Regions from separate parts of the Nocardiopsis sp. NPDC055879 genome, predicted to be linked through region 4. Evidence: riboswitches for the same ligand, from Rfam matches in the RefSeq annotation. Region 4 holds a riboswitch; each other region holds the start of a gene.
What was found. A riboswitch is a leader RNA that binds a small molecule or an ion and turns the genes downstream of it on or off. The one in region 4 is predicted to bind thiamine pyrophosphate.
Positions count from the first base shown of each region.

Region 1: it holds a riboswitch for thiamine pyrophosphate, as region 4 does, so the genes downstream of both, ACWGKS_RS24015 (3-oxoacyl-ACP reductase) here and ACWGKS_RS03355 (ECF transporter S component) in region 4, are expected to answer to the same signal.
Region 2: it holds a riboswitch for thiamine pyrophosphate, as region 4 does, so the genes downstream of both, thiD (bifunctional hydroxymethylpyrimidine kinase/phosphomethylpyrimidine kinase) here and ACWGKS_RS03355 (ECF transporter S component) in region 4, are expected to answer to the same signal.
Region 3: it holds a riboswitch for thiamine pyrophosphate, as region 4 does, so the genes downstream of both, thiO (glycine oxidase ThiO) here and ACWGKS_RS03355 (ECF transporter S component) in region 4, are expected to answer to the same signal.

Region 1 covers NZ_JBSHCT010000023.1:9,937-14,142, reverse strand. Annotated here, with positions in the region: gene ACWGKS_RS24025 (class I SAM-dependent methyltransferase) at 1-1,049, shown strand, start outside; gene ACWGKS_RS24020 (hypothetical protein) at 1,046-1,414, shown strand; TPP riboswitch at 1,611-1,713, shown strand; gene ACWGKS_RS24015 (3-oxoacyl-ACP reductase) at 1,764-2,546, shown strand; gene ACWGKS_RS24010 (LLM class flavin-dependent oxidoreductase) at 2,546-3,880, shown strand; gene ACWGKS_RS24005 (carboxymuconolactone decarboxylase family protein) at 4,139-4,206, opposite strand, start outside.
Region 2 covers NZ_JBSHCT010000001.1:184,448-188,653, reverse strand. Annotated here, with positions in the region: gene ACWGKS_RS00785 (acyl-CoA synthetase) at 1-410, shown strand, start outside; gene ACWGKS_RS00780 (DUF368 domain-containing protein) at 804-1,730, shown strand; TPP riboswitch at 1,798-1,896, shown strand; gene thiD (bifunctional hydroxymethylpyrimidine kinase/phosphomethylpyrimidine kinase) at 1,885-2,688, shown strand; gene ACWGKS_RS00770 (alanine/glycine:cation symporter family protein) at 2,762-4,180, opposite strand.
Region 3 covers NZ_JBSHCT010000009.1:31,188-35,393, reverse strand. Annotated here, with positions in the region: gene ACWGKS_RS12280 (thiazole synthase) at 147-944, opposite strand; gene thiS (sulfur carrier protein ThiS) at 948-1,160, opposite strand; gene thiO (glycine oxidase ThiO) at 1,187-2,389, opposite strand; TPP riboswitch at 2,387-2,498, opposite strand; gene ACWGKS_RS12265 (Rv2175c family DNA-binding protein) at 2,586-2,945, shown strand; gene thiE (thiamine phosphate synthase) at 3,026-3,688, shown strand; gene ACWGKS_RS12255 (SDR family oxidoreductase) at 3,807-4,206, opposite strand, start outside.
Region 4 covers NZ_JBSHCT010000002.1:254,515-258,720, reverse strand. Annotated here, with positions in the region: gene ACWGKS_RS03360 (ABC transporter ATP-binding protein) at 1-1,197, opposite strand, end outside; gene ACWGKS_RS03355 (ECF transporter S component) at 1,200-1,841, opposite strand; TPP riboswitch at 1,916-2,023, opposite strand; gene ACWGKS_RS03350 (transglycosylase domain-containing protein) at 2,099-4,206, opposite strand, start outside.

The DNA of each region.
Region 1 (4,206 bases), on a different contig from region 4:
TTCCCGCGTGTGCCAAGGGGCTCACGGTCAAAGGGGTGAACACCCTTCAGGTGGATCATCTCTTCGTGGAGCTGTTCACCGCACTCGTCAAGCCCGAGGGCCGGATCGGTGCGATCGTCCCTACGTCCATCGCCACCGGGGCCGGAGCCCAGGAACTCTTCGCGAGCCTGACCCGTGACCGGTCGATCGCTTCCCTGTACGACTTCGAGAATCTGAAGCAGCTGTTCCCCGGGGTCGACGCACGGCAGAGATTCAGTTTGCTGTCGTTGCACGGGGACAAAGCCCCCGTTCCTGTGGCCGACTACGCCTTCTTCCTACATGAGCCGGCCCATCTCGACGACGGAAGTAGGAGCTTCGAACTCACCGCTGACGAGATCGCCCTGCTCAGCCCCAACACGGGTTCGATCCCCCTATTTCAGTCCAGGCGTGACGCCGATCTCACCCTCTCTATCTACCGTCGAATCCCGGTGCTCTGGAAAGAGGGACAACGGGACGGAAATCCATGGGCGATCAGGTTCAAACGTCTGTTTGACATGACCGATGACTCCGGTCTCTTCCGCGACATGATGGGCCTGGAGAAGGAAGGGTGGGAGCTACGGGGTAACGTCTTCGAGCGCGAAAGCCGTCGAATGATGCCACTCTACGAAGCGAAGATGGCTCACCACTTCGACCATCGGTGGAATGGCTTCACCACGGCCGGAGCTCCGCGACAACCGGCCCAGATCGAGAAGGGGCCCCCGCTTACGCGCCGATGCCGCGCTACTGGGTTCCCGGAGAGGATGGTTCCAGACCGGGTCTGGCCACGCGACTGTCGGAGGTCGGGTGGAACAGAGAATGGCTCTACGGTTGGCGTGACATCTGTCGATCGAATGATGAGCGAACCGGGATTCCCGCCTTCCTGCCACGTGTGGCCGTCGGCCACACCTTCCCGCTCATGTTCGTGCAACGGAGACCGCACCTGGTCGCGGCCTTGTGCGCCGTTCAGAGTTGCCTGGTCTTCGACTTCGTCGGCCGCCAGAAGATCAACGGCGCGCACATGTCCCTCATGACCTGGAAACAGCTTCCCGTGCCCACACCCGAGCAGCTGGAACCCCATCTCGGCTTCCTGGTGCCTCGCGTCCTCGAACTCATCTACACCACCCATGACATGGAACCTCTGGCCAGGGACCTCGGCCACGAAGGCCCACCCTTCCCGTGGGACGAAGAACGCCGTGCGACCATCCGCGCCGAACTGGACGCCTACTGCTTCCGCCTCTACGGGCTCGACCGGCAGGAGGTGGACTATGTCTTGGAGACCTTCCAGACGGCCAAGGGCGGCCTGAAGAACAACGAGATCGCCAGGTTCGGAACCTACCGAACCAAGGAGTTGGTCCTGGACGCCTTCGATGGTCTGACGGACGTGGCGATCCAATAGAAGCCCTGGAGACCGCAGCGGAAGTCTGGGCCCGGACCACCCCACCCGGGCGTCGACGTGTGCTCGGGAGCATTCCCTTGCCCGTCGACGTGGAGGGGCACCAACCGGCCGGCTCCCCGAAGGTGCGATCGCCGAGCGGGAGGCGAGCGCGGCACCGGCCGGTGGCCCGAGAGGGTGCCTATGGGCTACCTTGATCGGCAGTGACACGGGGTGCCCTGAATCCACTGATCAGGGCTGAGATGACACCCGTCGAACCTGATCCGGGTCATACCGGCGAAGGGATGTCCGTACATGGCCGGTGGTATCGGTGGCCGAAGGGACGCCTTCGCCCATGCCAGAAAGGCCACCGATGAGTTCTTCCCGCACCGCACTCCCCATCGACCAACAGACGGTCGTCGTCACCGGCGGGGCCCGAGGGCTCGGGTCCCGGCTGGTCCAGGCCTTCCTGGGGCAAGGCGCCCGAGTGGTGATCAACTACCTCCACAGCGCAGAAGCGGCTCGCGAGCTCGCCGCCACCCACCCCGACCGCGCCCTGGCCGTGCGAGCGGACGTACGCGACCCCGAACAGGTCGCCTCGATGGTCCAGACCGCAGAGGGCCATTTCGGCTCCTCCGTCTCCACCGTCGTCAACAACGCGCTCGCCGACTTCTCCTTCAACGGCGACGCACGACCCCACGCCGACACGCTCACCCCACAACACCTCGACCAGCAGTTCAGCGGTACCGTCCACGGCGCACTGAACACCGTCCAGGCGGCCCTGGCCTCCATGCGCGGCCAAGGGTTCGGCCGGGTCATCAACGTGGGCACCAACCTGTTCCAGCACCCGGTCGTCCCCTACCACGACTACACAGCGGCCAAGGCGGCGCTGCTGTCGCTGACCCGCACGCTCGCCCACGACCTGGGACCCGACGGCATCACCGTCAACATGGTCTCCGGTGGTCTGCTGCGCACCACCGACGCCAGCTCCGCCACCCCCGAGAGCGTCTTCGACATGATCGCCTCCTCCACACCGCTGCGCCGGGTCACCACACCGGCCGAGTTCGCCGACGCGGCCCTGTACTTCGCCTCTCCCTGGGCGCGCGCGGTCACCGGTCAAAACCTCGTCGTCGACGGCGGGCTGGTGATGAACTGATGACCGCCGCTTCCGCGCCTGACCAGGCCCCCGATCGCCGGATGCACCTCAACCTGTTCATCTTCGGCTGTGGCCACCACAAGGCCGCCTGGCGTCACCCCGACTCGCCGGCCGAACGGATCGGTGACATCACCTACTTCGAAGAACTGGCCCGCACCGCCGAACGCGGCCGCTTGGACGCGGTGTTCTTCGCCGACGGCCACGCCACGGGCGACGTCGCCGGTGGCCCGTGGTGGTTCCTCGAACCGTTGACCGCTCTGGCGGCCATGAGCCGGGCCACCCGGCACATCGGTCTGGTCAGCACCGTCTCCAGCACGTTCTACACGCCTTTCCACGCGGCACGCCTGCTGGCCTCCCTGGACCACATCAGCGGAGGCCGAGTGGGCTGGAACGTGGTGACGTCCATGTTCGACACCGAGGCCCGTAACCACGGATACGAGCGGATGCCCGCGCACCAGGAGCGCTACGCGCGAGCCGAGGAGTTCGTGGAGGTGGTGCTGGGGCTGTGGGACTCCTGGAGCGACGAGGCCTTCCACTACGACCGGGAGGGGGTCTTCGCGGACCCGGACCTGGTGCGCCCCATCGGCCACCGGGGAGAGCACTTCCAGGTCGACGGTCCGTTGAACGTGCCGCGCCCGGTACAGGGCAACCCGGTGCTGTTCCAAGCGGGTTCGTCGGAACAGGGACGCACGCTGGCGGCCCGCCGCGCCGAGGCCATCTACTCCGTGGCCTATGACCTGCCCAGCGCCCAGGACTACTACGGCGACGTCAAGGCGCGGATCCGTCGGGCGGGCCGCGACCCCGGGTCCGTCGCCATCATGCCCGGACTGGTCACCTACGTCGGTTCCACCGAACGGGAGGCCCAAGACAAGCAACGTGAACTGGACGAACTGCTGCCGACCGAGGAGTCATTGCAGCAGCTGGGGCTGTTCACCGAACAGGACTGTTCCGATTGGGAGCTGGACGCGCCGGTTCCCGAGCTGCCGCCACTGGAGGAGTTCACCGGTCCCAAGGGACGCTACGAGACCATCTTGCGCATCATCGACTCCGAACGGCCCACGGTGCGGCAACTGCTGGGCCGTCTGGCCGCCGGCGGCGGACACTGCACCATGGTCGGAACGCCCGAGCAGATCGCCGATCGGATGACCCGGTGGTACGAGAACGGTGGCGCGGACGGGTTCAACCTCATGCCGCCGTCGTTGCCGGGCGGGATCGAGGACTTCGTGGACCATGTGGTTCCCGTCCTGCAACAGCGAGGGCTGTTCCGTCGCGAGTACGAGGCGGACACGCTTCGGGGCCATTTGGGTCTGGAACGGCCGCCGTCACCGCACTGAATACGGGAGGGAGGTCAGGGAGGTGGGAGGCCTGAGGAGCCGTCCTCGACCTGTCCGGACCTCCCTGCCATAGGAGAGGCGCGCGGCAGCAATCGTCTCAGGGCTGCTGAGCGCCGGCAGACCCCCGTGTCGGGAGCCTCGTTCGGATGTGACCGCCTTGCTCCGAACCTTGGGTGCCGAGCACGTCACCCTGTTGGAGAAGGTGGGCTTTCCGGAAAAGGGGACCCACCGCTGTAGCGCTTTTTCGGGAGGAGGGCGTTACAGCGGTGGAAATCGCTTTCCCTGTCGTGTGATCACGGGATGACCACTGGCGATCGAGACCCGGT
Region 2 (4,206 bases), on a different contig from region 4:
AGGGGCGACGTTGGGCGTTGTCGGGCGACTACGGGACCCGGGCCACGGACGGTTCGATCGTCCTGTTGGGTCGGGGCAGCGTGGTCATCAACACCGCCGGGGAGAAGGTGTATCCCGAGGAGGTGGAGGCCGTGCTCAAGGCCCACCCGTCGGTGGACGACGTGATCGTGGTGCCCGCTCCGGACGAGAACCTCGGTCAGCGGGTCACGGCCCTGGTCTCGTTGGCCCCCGGCGGCAGCCCGGACGAGAAGGCGCTGCGCGCCCACTGCCGGGTTCGGTTGGCCGGGTTCAAGGTGCCCCGGACGGTGCACTTCGTGGACCGGGTCCGGCGCACCGCCGTGGGCAAACAGGACTACCGTTGGGCCGCTTCGGTGGCCGGGGAAGGTACCCCCAGCCCTCAATCGCGGTGACCCACGGGGGCTCCGGGAGGTCTCCTCATCCTCCCTCTGTGGTACCTCTCATTTCGGTCTCCGAGTCGGTACGCCACCAAGCAGCCGAAACGTGGTTTCGGCGTCCTTTCGATGCCTCCAGGACAGCTCCGGGACGCCTTCCGCCCTCGCCGACGGCACTAGAATGGCCACAGCCGGCCCGGGGCTCGCGGTCCCCCTCCCCCATCGTGTGGCCGGAGTGACGAACCTCGATGTTGGGCCCGGGACCGTACCATCGGCGGGTTCATCGAGGTCCGTGCCGACCCAAGCACCCCTTTGACCGTCCGGTCCACCGTGGATACGGGACCGGCGGCACCATCAGGACGGAGGACGGCGCCCCCTTCCCGGCTCCCCGGAAGACGCGCCCGAGCATTCATGGCCAACTCAGTAGGCTCCTACATCTTCAACGCGGTGCGCGGCGGGGCCGTGGGCACCTCCGAAGCACTTCCCGGTATCAGCGGCGGCACCGTCGCGCTCATCGTCGGCCTCTACGACCAGTTGATCGGTGGCGCGGGCCACATGGTCAGCGGGATCAAGCGCTACGTCACCGACGTGCCCCGTGGCCGCGGCAAGGACCGCGCCATGGAACAGTTCCGTCAGGTGGACTGGTCCGTCCTCGTCCCCGCCCTGATCGGCATGGCGGTGGCCCTGGTGGGAGCGTTGCTGCTCATCGCCCCGCTGGTGGAGGAGTACACCCAGTACGCATACGCGATCTTCTTCGGTCTGGTGCTCGCCTGTCTGTGGATCCCCTACACCGGCGCGGGCAAGTCATGGAAGGCCGGACACTACCTCCTGGCCCTGGTCTTCGCCGTACTGTCGTTCTTCCTGACCAGTCTCCCCGGCGCCAACCTGCCCCCGCACCCGGTGGTGGTCTTCCTCGTCGCCTCGGTAGCGATCTGCGCGCTGGTCCTGCCGGGCGTCTCCGGTTCCTTCATCCTGTTGGCCGTCGGTCTGTACACTCCGAGCAAGGACGCGTTGGAGAACCTCGACTTCGTCTACATCGGTGCCTTCGCCCTCGGCGCGCTCACCGGCCTGGCGCTCTTCGTCAAGGTCCTCCAGTACTTCCTGGAGAACTTCCACCACTTGACCCTGGTGGTCCTGACCGGCCTGATGGCGGGTTCGCTGCGTGCCCTGTGGCCCTGGCAGAGCGAGGACCGAGAGATCCTCGCTCCCACCGAGGTCCCGTTGACGGTCGCCCTGATGGTGGCCGGTTTCGCCATCATCGTGGTGTCCATCCTGTGGGAGCGCCGCAAGCGGCTCCAGCGTGAGGTCGAGGCCGGCCACGAGAGCGTCTCCGTCTGACCCTTAGAGTCGTACCCACAACCACATACCGAGTCGGGGTCGAGCGAGCGCTTCACCGCGCTTCGACCCCGACGGCGCGGGGTGCCGGGGAAACGACCCGGCTGAGAGCACACCCGTCGAACCTGCCCTAGTTCGTACTAGCGAAGGAACGCCGATGAGCGTGTACAACGTCGTGTCCATCGCCGGAAGCGACCCCAGTGGGGGCGCCGGCATCCAGGCGGACCTGAAATCGTTCTCCGCCCACGGGGTCTTCGGGATGAGCGTGGTGACGGCGTTGACCGCCCAGTCCACGCGCGGGGTCACCGGGGTTCACGGTGTCCCCGCTTCATTCGTCGTCGACCAGATGGAGACGCTGTTCGAGGACGCGACGGTCCACGCGGTCAAGGTGGGCATGCTGGGCACCGCCGAGGTCACCGAGGCCGTGGCCGCCGCGATCGACCGGCACGGGCTGTCGAACGTGGTGGTGGACCCGGTGATGGTCGCCAAGAGCGGCGACCGGTTGTTGGAGCGTTCGGCCATGGAGGCGCTGCGCGGTGAACTGCTGCCGCGCGCCGACCTCCTCACACCGAACCTGCCGGAGGCCGCCGACCTGCTCGACGAGGAGGAGGCCACGGACCTGGCCACGATGCGCTCCCAGGCCGAGAGGCTTTTGAAGCTGGGGCCGCGTCGGATCCTGCTCAAGGGCGGGCACCTGGCGGGGACCGACAGCGTCGACCTGCTGGTCGACGGGGAGTCCGCCCCGGTCGAGCTGAGCGCCACGCGCGTGGCGACCCGCAACACCCACGGCACCGGCTGCACCCTGTCCTCCGCGATCGCCGCGCTGATCCCCCAACGCCCGGACGTGGCCACCGCCGTGGCCGACGCCAAGACCTGGCTGACCGAGGCGCTGCGCCACGCCGACGAGATCGACGCCGGCGGCGGCCAGGGCCCCGTGCACCATTTCCACGCCTGGTGGTGATCACACGAAGGGGGGACCGGCCCGTGCGGACCGGTCCCCCCTTCATATTCTCCCCGTGGGGCGTGCGAGTCGGCTAGCGCTGGACGTCGTCCATCACCGCGTCCGGGTTACGCCAATCGGGGTGACCGAAGAACCTCTTGCTCTCCGCCACGATGACCGGGGACAGCAGGAGCAACCCCACCAGGTTCGGCAGCGCCATCAGGCCGTTGGCGATGTCGCTGAACAGCCAGACGGAGTCGAGGCTGGCGACCGAACCGATGAAGATGATGACGATGAAGATGAGTCGGTAGGGCAGGACCAGCTTGCGTCCGCCCAGGAACTCCACGCACCGCTCACCGTAGTAGGCCCAGCCGAGCAGGGTGCTGAAGGCGAAGACGGCCACGGAGGCCGCGACGACGTAGGCGCCCGCGGTACCGAAGGTGGGGCTGATGGCACCCAGCCCCTCGGTCATGGCCTGCGACGTCAGCAGCGAACCGTCCTCGGCCTCGTCTCCCTGCCACACACCGGTCACGATGATGACCAGGCAGGTCATGCTCACCACGATGATGGTGTCGATGAAGGTCTGGGTCATGGAGACCATGGCCTGACGGACCGGCTCCTTGGTCTTGGCCGCGGCGGCGGCGATACCACCGGTGCCCAGCCCGGACTCGTTGGAGAAGATGCCGCGGGCGAAGCCCATCTGGATGGCGAGCATGACACCGGCGCCCGCGAAACCGCCGACGGCGGAGGTCCCGGTGAAGGCGTCGGTGAACACCAGCTGGAAGGCGGGCAGGAGCGACTGCCAGTTGGCGATGAGCACGACGAGGCAGATGCCGACGTAACCGATGATCATGATCGGCACGAGGCCGGAGGCGACACGACCGATGCTCTTGATGCCACCGAGGATCACTCCGCCGGACAGGATCATCAGAGCGAGGCCGATGACCCACGGCTCCAGCGGGGTGACGCTGCTGACCTGTTGGGCCACGGTGTTGGCCTGGGTGCCGTTACCGATACCGAAGGCCGCGATGGCGCCGAAGACCGCGAAGGCGACACCGAGGAAGGTGCCGAGCCCACCCTTGATCCCGTACTTGAGGTAGTACATCGGGCCGCCGCTCTGCTCACCCTTGGCGTCGGTGCGGCGGTACTTCACCCCCAGGAGGGCCTCGCTGTACTTGGTGGCCATACCGAAGATGCCGATGAACCACATCCAGAACAGCGCGCCCGGGCCACCGACACCGATGGCCAGCGCGGCGCCCGCGATGTTACCGACGCCGACGGTGGCGGCGAGCGCGGTGCTCAGTGCCTGGTAGTGGGAGATGTCGCCCTCGACGGAGGAGTCCTCCTTGCGACGGACGAGGGCGAGCCAAAGGGCGTGCGGGAGCCTGAGCAGCTGAAGGAGGCGCAGCCGGATGGTGAGGAAGACACCGACACCCAACAACAACGGAATGAGGACGAAGGGTCCCCAGATGACGTCGCTGATGATGCCGGCCATCTCAAGGAGTTGGTCCACAGGGGATCTCCCTTTCGGTGAGTGCG
Region 3 (4,206 bases), on a different contig from region 4:
ACGGCACACACATTCCATCCAAGGTAGGGGACGACACCAAACCTTCGCTTGGCGCCGCACCGGCCGGCTCTTGACCGAGGGCCGCGGCGACCGCTCCGACCTGCCCGGACACGGACCTCGGACGGGCAGGTCGAGTGGTACTTCGCTCAGACCACGTCGGGACTGGAGGCAAGGGCGTGCCGCCGGATCGGGATGCGCCCGGCACGGCGGGCGTCCCTACCGGCCCGGACCGCGTCGCGCATGGCCCGCGCCATCAGGGCCGGGTCTTGGGCACGGGTCACGGCAGTGGCCAACAACACCGCGTCGCACCCCAGTTCCATGGCCAGGGCCGCGTCGCTGGCGGTACCGATGCCGGCGTCGACGATGACCGGCACGCCGGCCTGTTCGACGATCAGCTCCAGATTGTGCGGGTTGCGAATGCCCAGACCGGAGCCGATCGGAGCGGCCAGCGGCATGACGGCGGCGCAGCCGAGCTGCTCCAGACGCCGGGCCAGCACCGGGTCGTCGTTGGTGTAGGGCAACACCGTGAAACCGTCGTCCACGAGTGTCTCCGCGGCCTCCAACAGCTCCACCGGGTCGGGAAGCAGCGTGTGCTCGTCGGCGACGACCTCCAGCTTCACCCAGTCGGTCTCCAAGGCCTCGCGCCCCAGCCTGGCGGTGCGCACGGCCTCCACGGCGGTGAAGCAGCCCGCGGTGTTGGGCAGTGGACGGATGCCGTTGCGGGACAGGACGTCCCACACCGATCCCTGCGTGCCCGGGGCGACCCGGCGCATGGCCACGGTGGTCAGCTCCGTCCCCGAGGCCAGCAGGGCCTCCTCCAGCACCTCCAGGGAGGGCGCGCCGCCGGTTCCGGTGATGAGGCGGGAGCCGAAGGGGACGCCGGCGATGATCACGGGGTCTTCGACGGTGTCGACATCGGGGCGGGTGTCGAGGATGTCGGTCATGGTTCAGCCTCCCTGTACGGCGGTCAGGACGTCCACGCGGTCGCCCGGCGTCAGGTCCGTGCCGGCCCACGCGGTGCGCCGCACCACCTCGTCGTTGATCGCCACCGCGATCCCGCCGGGGATCGCCCCGTCGCCGGCCGAGGTGAGGTCGCGTACGACCGCCTCGACCGTGGTGGCCGTGCTCTGGCGACTCTCGCCGTTGATGATCAGTTCCACAGTCACTCCCACGTCGTCGGTTCGTCTCACGCGCCGCCATCGGACAGCGGCCGGTCGGCGGCGAATCCATGCGCGTATTCGGGCAGGGCCCCGGTCGTGAGCGCCCGCACCATGACCTCTCCGGTCACGGGGGCCAACAGCACCCCGTGCCGGAAGTGGCCCACGGCCAGGTGCAGTCCCGGCACCCGGGTGGGGCCCAGCAGGGGTCGGTTGTCGGGGGACCCGGGGCGCAGGCCCACGCAGGTCTCGGTGACCTCCAGCTCGGTGACCCCGGGAACGAGTTCGCGCGCGTCCCGCAGCACCTGCCAGAGCCCGCCCGCGGTCAGGGCGGTGTCGTACCCCAGCTCCTCCTGGGTCGCGCCCACGATGACCTCGCCGTCGGCGCGGGGCACCAGGTAGACCGGGAAGCCGCGGACCAGGCCGCGCACCGTCCGCTCCACGAGCGGGGGCTCCCCCTCACGGACCCGGGCGCGCAACAACTGTCCCTTGACCGGCCGGATCGGAGGCAGCACCGGCGCGGGCAGGGTGATCCGGTCGCTCAGGCAACCCGCGGCGAGGACGACCTGGTGGGTCGGCAGAACGGTGCCGTCGGCCAGGTGCACTCCCAACCGGGCCCCGTCGGGACCGGGGGAGGAGACCTCGGTCACGGCCCCGGCCACCTCGCGCGCGCCCGCGCGTTCGGCGGCCCGGGCCAGGGCCGGAAGTAGACGGCGGGGGTCGACGGAGTGATCCTCTGGGGCCAGGACCCCGCCCCGCACCGAAGGGGCCAGGTGGGGTTCCAACCGGCGGCACTCTCGACTGTTCAACCGCTCGGTGGCGATGCCCAGACGTCGTTGCAGGTCGTGGAGTTCATCGAGGACGGCCAGGTCGTCCCGGTCGAAGGCGACCAGGAGCGTTCCGGTGCGGTGGTGGCCCACCGACATGGCGGAGTCCGCCTCCACCTCGGCGACGAAGGAGTCGTACATCCGCGCGGAGCGGACGCCGAGTCCCATGAGTTCCTCCTCACCGAAGATCGCCTCGGTGGCGGGCGTGAGCATGCCCGCCGCGACGGCGGAGGAGGAACGCGCGTCGGCGGGTTCGGTGACGGGATCGGGCTCGACCAGGGTGACGTCCAGACCGTGTCGGGCCGCCCGCCAGGCGACCACCCTCCCGATGACGCCGCCACCGACGACGACCACACCATCGGTGTCGGAACCGGTCCTGTAGCGGGAATCCTCGAAGTCGCGCATGGTGCGCGCTCCCCTCCCTTCGCCGGCATGATCCGGATCAGGTTCGTGCGGTCGGAGACTGCTCGGTCTCCCTCTCAGCCGGGTCCACCCGGCTCCCGCGGGACATGTCTGTTCGCTCCCCGCCATCCTAGGCCAGGTGACCCCGCACGGGTTCGGGCGGTCCTCGGTGGCCGGTGGGGTGTGGCAGATTGGGAGGGTGACACACAAAGACCTCGACATCGACGAACTGGTCGGCGACTGGCTGACCCTGCGCGAGGCGGCCGAGCCGCTGGGCGTCAGCCCGAACCGGATCAAGACGTTCATCCGCGAGAACCGCCTCATGGGCGTGGTTCGCAAGGGAGAACTCTCCATCCCCGCCGCCTTCCTGGACGGTGACGACCTCGTCAAGGGGCTGCCCGGCACCATCGTGCTGCTCTCCGACGCGGGTTTCTCCACCGAGGAGGCTCTGCGCTGGCTCTTCACACCGGACGACACCCTTCCGGGGACCCCGATCCAGGCCATGCGCGAGAACCGGGGCACCGAGGTGCGTCGCCGCGCCCAGGCCATGGCCTTCTGAGTGATCGCCGTTCGCTCCATGGGGCGCACCGGGGGGTGCGCCCTTGGGTCTCTCGACGACCAGGGCCTAATGTGTCGGGTGTGAGGACCAACCACGGAACCAGCCTGCGCGAGCGCCTGGACGCATCCCTTCTGTACCTGTGCACCGACGCCCGTACCGAGCGCGGTGACCTCGCCGAGTTCACGGACGCGGCCCTGGCCGGAGGGGTGGACATCGTCCAGCTCCGGGACAAGGGGCTGGAGGCCCGCGAGGAACTCGCCGCGCTGGAGGTCATGCGCGAGGCGTGCGAACGCCACGGCGCGCTGCTCGCCGTCAACGACCGCGCCGACATCGCCCGCGCGGTGCGCGCCGACGTTCTGCATCTGGGACAGCGCGATCTGCCCGTGTCCATGGCCAGGGACATCATCGGCGCGGACCCCGTCATCGGGCGATCCAACAACGACGTCGAGGCCGCCATGGCCTCCGCCGAGGAAGCCGGCAGCGACTACTTCTGCGTCGGACCGACCTGGGCCACCCCCACCAAGCCGGGACGCCCTGCCGCCGGCCCGGCCCTGGTGGAGAAGGCCGCCGCACTGGGGACCGAACGACCCTGGTTCGCCATCGGCGGCATCGACCTGACCACCATCGACGAGGTGCTCGACGCCGGCGCCTCGCGTGTCGTCGTGGTGCGCGCCATCACCGAGGCGGAGGACCCCCGTGCCGCGGCGGTCGCCCTCAAGGAACGGCTCACCGCGCGGGCCTGAACCGAGGCGACGCCTCACCGGACCCGGTGACGGGGAACCTCCCGGGGATCAGCACCTCGGGTCCGCCGAACTCGACCGCGCACTCCGCACGGCGGTGGTCGGGAAGAGACCGCCGATGTCAGACCGCGACGTGCGCCAACGCGCTCGGATGACGGCGCAGGAAACCCTCGATGGATTGCGCCGGGTGCCCGGTCAGGCTCGGCACGGTATCGGCCACCACGTCCATCTCCCCGTTCGCGATCGCCGCGTACGACGACGCCCACCCCTCGACCTCCCACTCCGCGGCTCCGGTGCGCCGGCGTGACTCCAGCGCCTCCTCCCAGTTCTGGGGCACGTAGTGGATGGTGCGGCCGGTGAGCCTGCCCAGCTTCTCCACCGTGGCGCCCACCGACAACGCCTCCGGGCCGGTCACGTCGTAGGTGGTCCGCTCCGACGCGGCGATCACCACGGGGTCGGTCAGGACGGCGGTGGCCACGTCGGCCACGTCGTCCCGGGACACCCACGCGGCCCGACCGTCA
Region 4 (4,206 bases):
GACCCGGCCCTCGGTCTCCGTATCGCTCAGACCGGCCCGCAGCGGGGCGAACCGGAGTTCGTCGCGGACCTCGGTGGTCACGAACTGGTCCTCGGCGTGCTGGAAGACGGTGCCCACGTGGCGGGCCAGCCGTCGGGCCGGCCAGCGGACCAGTGGACGCCGGTCGATCTCCGCCAGGGTCCCGCGCGGCACCACCCGACCACGGTGCGGTTTGGTCAGGCCCGCCAGCAGGGTCAGGAGGGTGGACTTGCCCGCTCCGTTGGGCCCGGTCAGCGCGGTGACGGCCCCCGCGGGCACGGTCAGGTCCACGTCTTCGAGGACGGTGCGCGGGGCGGCCGCCCGCACGCCCAGTTGGAAGGGGGTCCGCGCCGTCACACCCCGCGCCGCCAACATGGGCGCTCCCCCGGGGGCCGAGGGTAGGTCCGGTGAGGGTTCCTCTCCGGGTACCCACACCCCCTGTTCGGCCAGGGACCTCCCGTGCTCGGCGAAGACCTTCGCCGGCGCCCCGTCGGCGATCACGCCACCGCCGGGTTCGACCACCACCACACGGTCCACCAGGTCCATGACCTCGGCGACGCGGTGTTCGACCAGAACGAGGGTCGCCTCGCTCTCGGTGAGCAGGCGGGCCAACAGGTCCCGGACCAGCGCGCCCCCGACCGGATCGAGGTTGGCGGTGGGCTCGTCCAACAGCAGCAGACGCGGTCGCATGGCCAGTGCCCCGGCGATGACCAGGCGCTGCTTCTCCCCACCGGACAGGGCACCGGTGGAGTGGCCGATCCCATAGGGGAACCCGACCTCGACCAGGGCACGTTCGACCCGCGACCAGATCTCGTCCGGTGCCACCCCCAGGTTCTCCGGGCCGAACGCCACGTCGTCGCCGGCGCGCGCCATCACCAGCTGGGCCTCGGGATCCTGCGCGACCAGACCCACACCGCCGCGCCCCCGGGAGGCGGGCTCGCCGTCCACCCGGAGCAGGCCCTCCTGGTCGCCACCGATGGCGCTGTCGGGCCCGGTGAGACCGGCCAGGGCGTGCAACAGGGTGGACTTGCCCGCGCCGGAGGCGCCCAGCAACAGGACCCGCTCCCCGGGTTCGATGAGCAGGTCGACGCCGCGCAGGGCGTGGGCGGCGCGGCCCGCGTGCTTCCATCCCCAGCCGGAGAGTTCCACACGCGCGCCGCGCGCGTTCGTGCCGGCCATGGTCAGCCCTTGGCCGAGGGGAAGGGTGCCAAGGCCCCGGACCGGGCCAGGGCGGTGGTGAGCAGGCGTCCGCCGACCCCCGCGATCAACGCGCCGCTCACCAGGACCAGGCCGCCGTAGACGAGCTGGTGCGACAGCGGCCAGGTGGCGTAGTAGACGACGGCGTCACGGATGGCCGGGGAGATCCCGGCGAGGGCACCGGCCAGCGCGGCCACGCCCATGCCCCAACGGCGGTAGAGGAAGAGCAGGAAGACCAGCTCGGGCAGCAGCCCCTGCATGGCGCCCTCCAGGACCACCGTGACGCCCCATTGGGAGCCCAGCAGCGCGGAGACCGAGGCCGCGGTGATGGAGGTGAGCACGGCCGCGCCGGACCGTCGGATGATCAGCCCGCCGAGGACTCCCGGAAGCAGCCAGACCCCGTAGAGGATCGCCTGTGCCGGGGGGAAGAGCACGAACAGCGGTCCGGTGATCGTCCAGACCACGCCCCACAGCCAGAACACCACCCCCACCGCGGCGCCGAGTACGGCGGCCACCACGATGTCCACGGTGCGCCAGGCCCCGAACTCGGCGCGGATCCAGTCCTTGATCCGGCCGAGAAGTCCACGACTCGTACCGGCGTGCCCGGCTCCGGTGTCGATACCCATCGAAATGAGGTCCCTTCGTCGAGGTCGACGAGGGGAATGCGGCCGAGAGCGTCTCCCGCGCCGGCGGCACGGAGATGACGGATTCCACGACTTCCTTCGCCGGCATGACCCGGATCAGGTGTGTAAGGGTCTGCGGTCCGATGCCGCACTCTCAGCGCTCACGCGCTCCCCTGTCGGTTCTCCTCCATTATGCGTCAACAAGGAGGGCCGTGGGATGTTTCCATCCCACGGCCCGATTCTTCCGACTCCATCGCAGGTCAGGCCTCGGTGTCGGATTCGTCGTCCTTGGACTTCGGTGGCTCGGCGTCCGGGTTGCCGAAGGCCCCGGGCGAGCCCGCGAAGTCCTCGGCCTCCAGTTCGGCGGTACCGCCCCGCATGCTCTCCTGCCAGATCGGGCCGGGCAGGCTGCCCCCGTAGACGATGCCGTAGTAGCGGCCACCGATGGTCACGCCCTGCAGCGGGTTCGCCTCGCCGCCGCGCACGTCGCCGACGACCACGGCCGAGGAGAGGTTCGGGGTGTACCCGGCGAACCAGGCGTAGGCCGCGCCGTCGGTGGTGCCGGTCTTGCCCGCGACCGGTCGCCCGAGGTCCAGACCATTGGCGGTGCCGCCCTTGAAGGGCTGCTGTAGCAGGTGGTTGACCCCGTCCGCGGTCTGCTTCTTCACCGCTCGTTCGCAGTGGGAGTCGGCGGTGACCCGTTCACCGGTGCCGTCGTCCCGGATCGCCCGGACCGGGCGCGGCTCGCAGCGGGTGCCACGAGCGGCGAAGGTCGCGTAGGCGTTGGCCACGTTCAGCGGGGACACCTCCTGGTCGCCCAGGGTGAAGGAGCTCCACACCCCGAGGTCGCCACCGTCGGCGCGGTGTATCCCGACCGCCTCGGCGGTCTCGGAGGTCTCGCACAGGCCGACCCGACGCTGCAGCTGGGCGAAGTAGGTGTTCACCGACCCCTTGGTCCCGCTGAGCATGTTGTGGCCGCCCTCGTCGCTCTCACCGGCGTTGCGGACGTTCCAGGACGACATGGTGCCGCCCTCGCAGTTGACCATGCCGCCGACCGACATGCTCTTGGGCGAGTTGAAGCTGGTGCCGTACCCCAGGCCCTTCTCCAGGGCCGCGGCCAGGGTGAAGGCCTTGAAAGTCGACCCGGCCTGGAATCCGCTGGAACCGCCGTCGGCCTGGTCCACGGCCAGGTTGATCGAGGTGGTGCCGACCTTTTCGTCGTCGAACCCGTAGCGCAGGTTCTGGGCCAGGGCTCGCACGCGGCCCGAACCGGGCTCGACCATGGCCTGGGCGGAGAACTTGGTGGAGTCCTCGTGCGGGACCCGGCGGTCGATGGCCTCTTGGGCGGAGTCCTGCGCCGCTCGAAGCAGACTGGTCTGGACGGTGAAGCCGCCCCGGGAGATGCGCTGTTCGCGCTCGGCCTTGGTGTCGCCCAGCAGGTCGGATTCGAGGAGCCAGCGCATCGTGTAGTCGCAGAAGAACGGGTACTCGCTCTCGGCGCAGCTGCCCCCGCGCGGCGTGGCGTCCACTCCCAGGCCCTTCTCCTTGTGCGCGGCGGCCTCTTCGGCGTCGAGGTGTCCGGTGGCGACCATCCGGTCCAGCACGAGATCGCGGCGTTCCCTGGTCTCATCGGGGTTGTTGATCGGGTCGTAGTACGAGGGCGCTCGAACCAGACCGGCCAGTGTCGCGGCCTGCCCGGGGTCCAGTTCGGCGGCGGAGGTCGAGAAGTACCGTTCGGCGGCGACCTCGACTCCGTGCGCGCCGGCCCCGAAGTAGGCCAGGTTGAGGTAGCCCTGCAGGATCTCGTCCTTGGTGTAGCGGTCCTCGATGTCGATCGCGTAGCGCAACTCGGTGAGTTTGCGGGTGATCGTCCGGGCGCTGGCCTGGTCGACCTCTTCCTCGGTTTCGGCGGTCTCGATGAGGAGATTCTTGACGTACTGCTGGGTGATGGTCGAACCACCCTGTGTGTTCCCCTGGGCGGTGCGGATGGCGGCGCGGAGGACACCGCGCAGATCGAGGCCGTTGTGCTCGTAGAAACGGTCGTCCTCGATCGCCATCAGGGCCGTGCCCATCCAGGGGCTCATCTCGTCGAGGTCGACGACATCGCGTTCGCGTTGGGCGACCTCGCCGAAGGGCTCCCCCGAGTCGTCGGTGAGCAGGACGCGCGACGACGGGTACGGAACGTCGAGGTGGTTCGGCAGGGACATGAACCCCGCGGCGGCGTCCCTGGCCACGATCCCGGCACCGCCGACCAAGGGTATGACCAGGGCCGCCGACAATAGCCCGGCGATGAGGCCGAGTCCGGACAGACGCAGGATCGCCTCGCGTCGTTCCTTGCCGCCGCCCCCTTCCAACTTCGCGGTTCCGC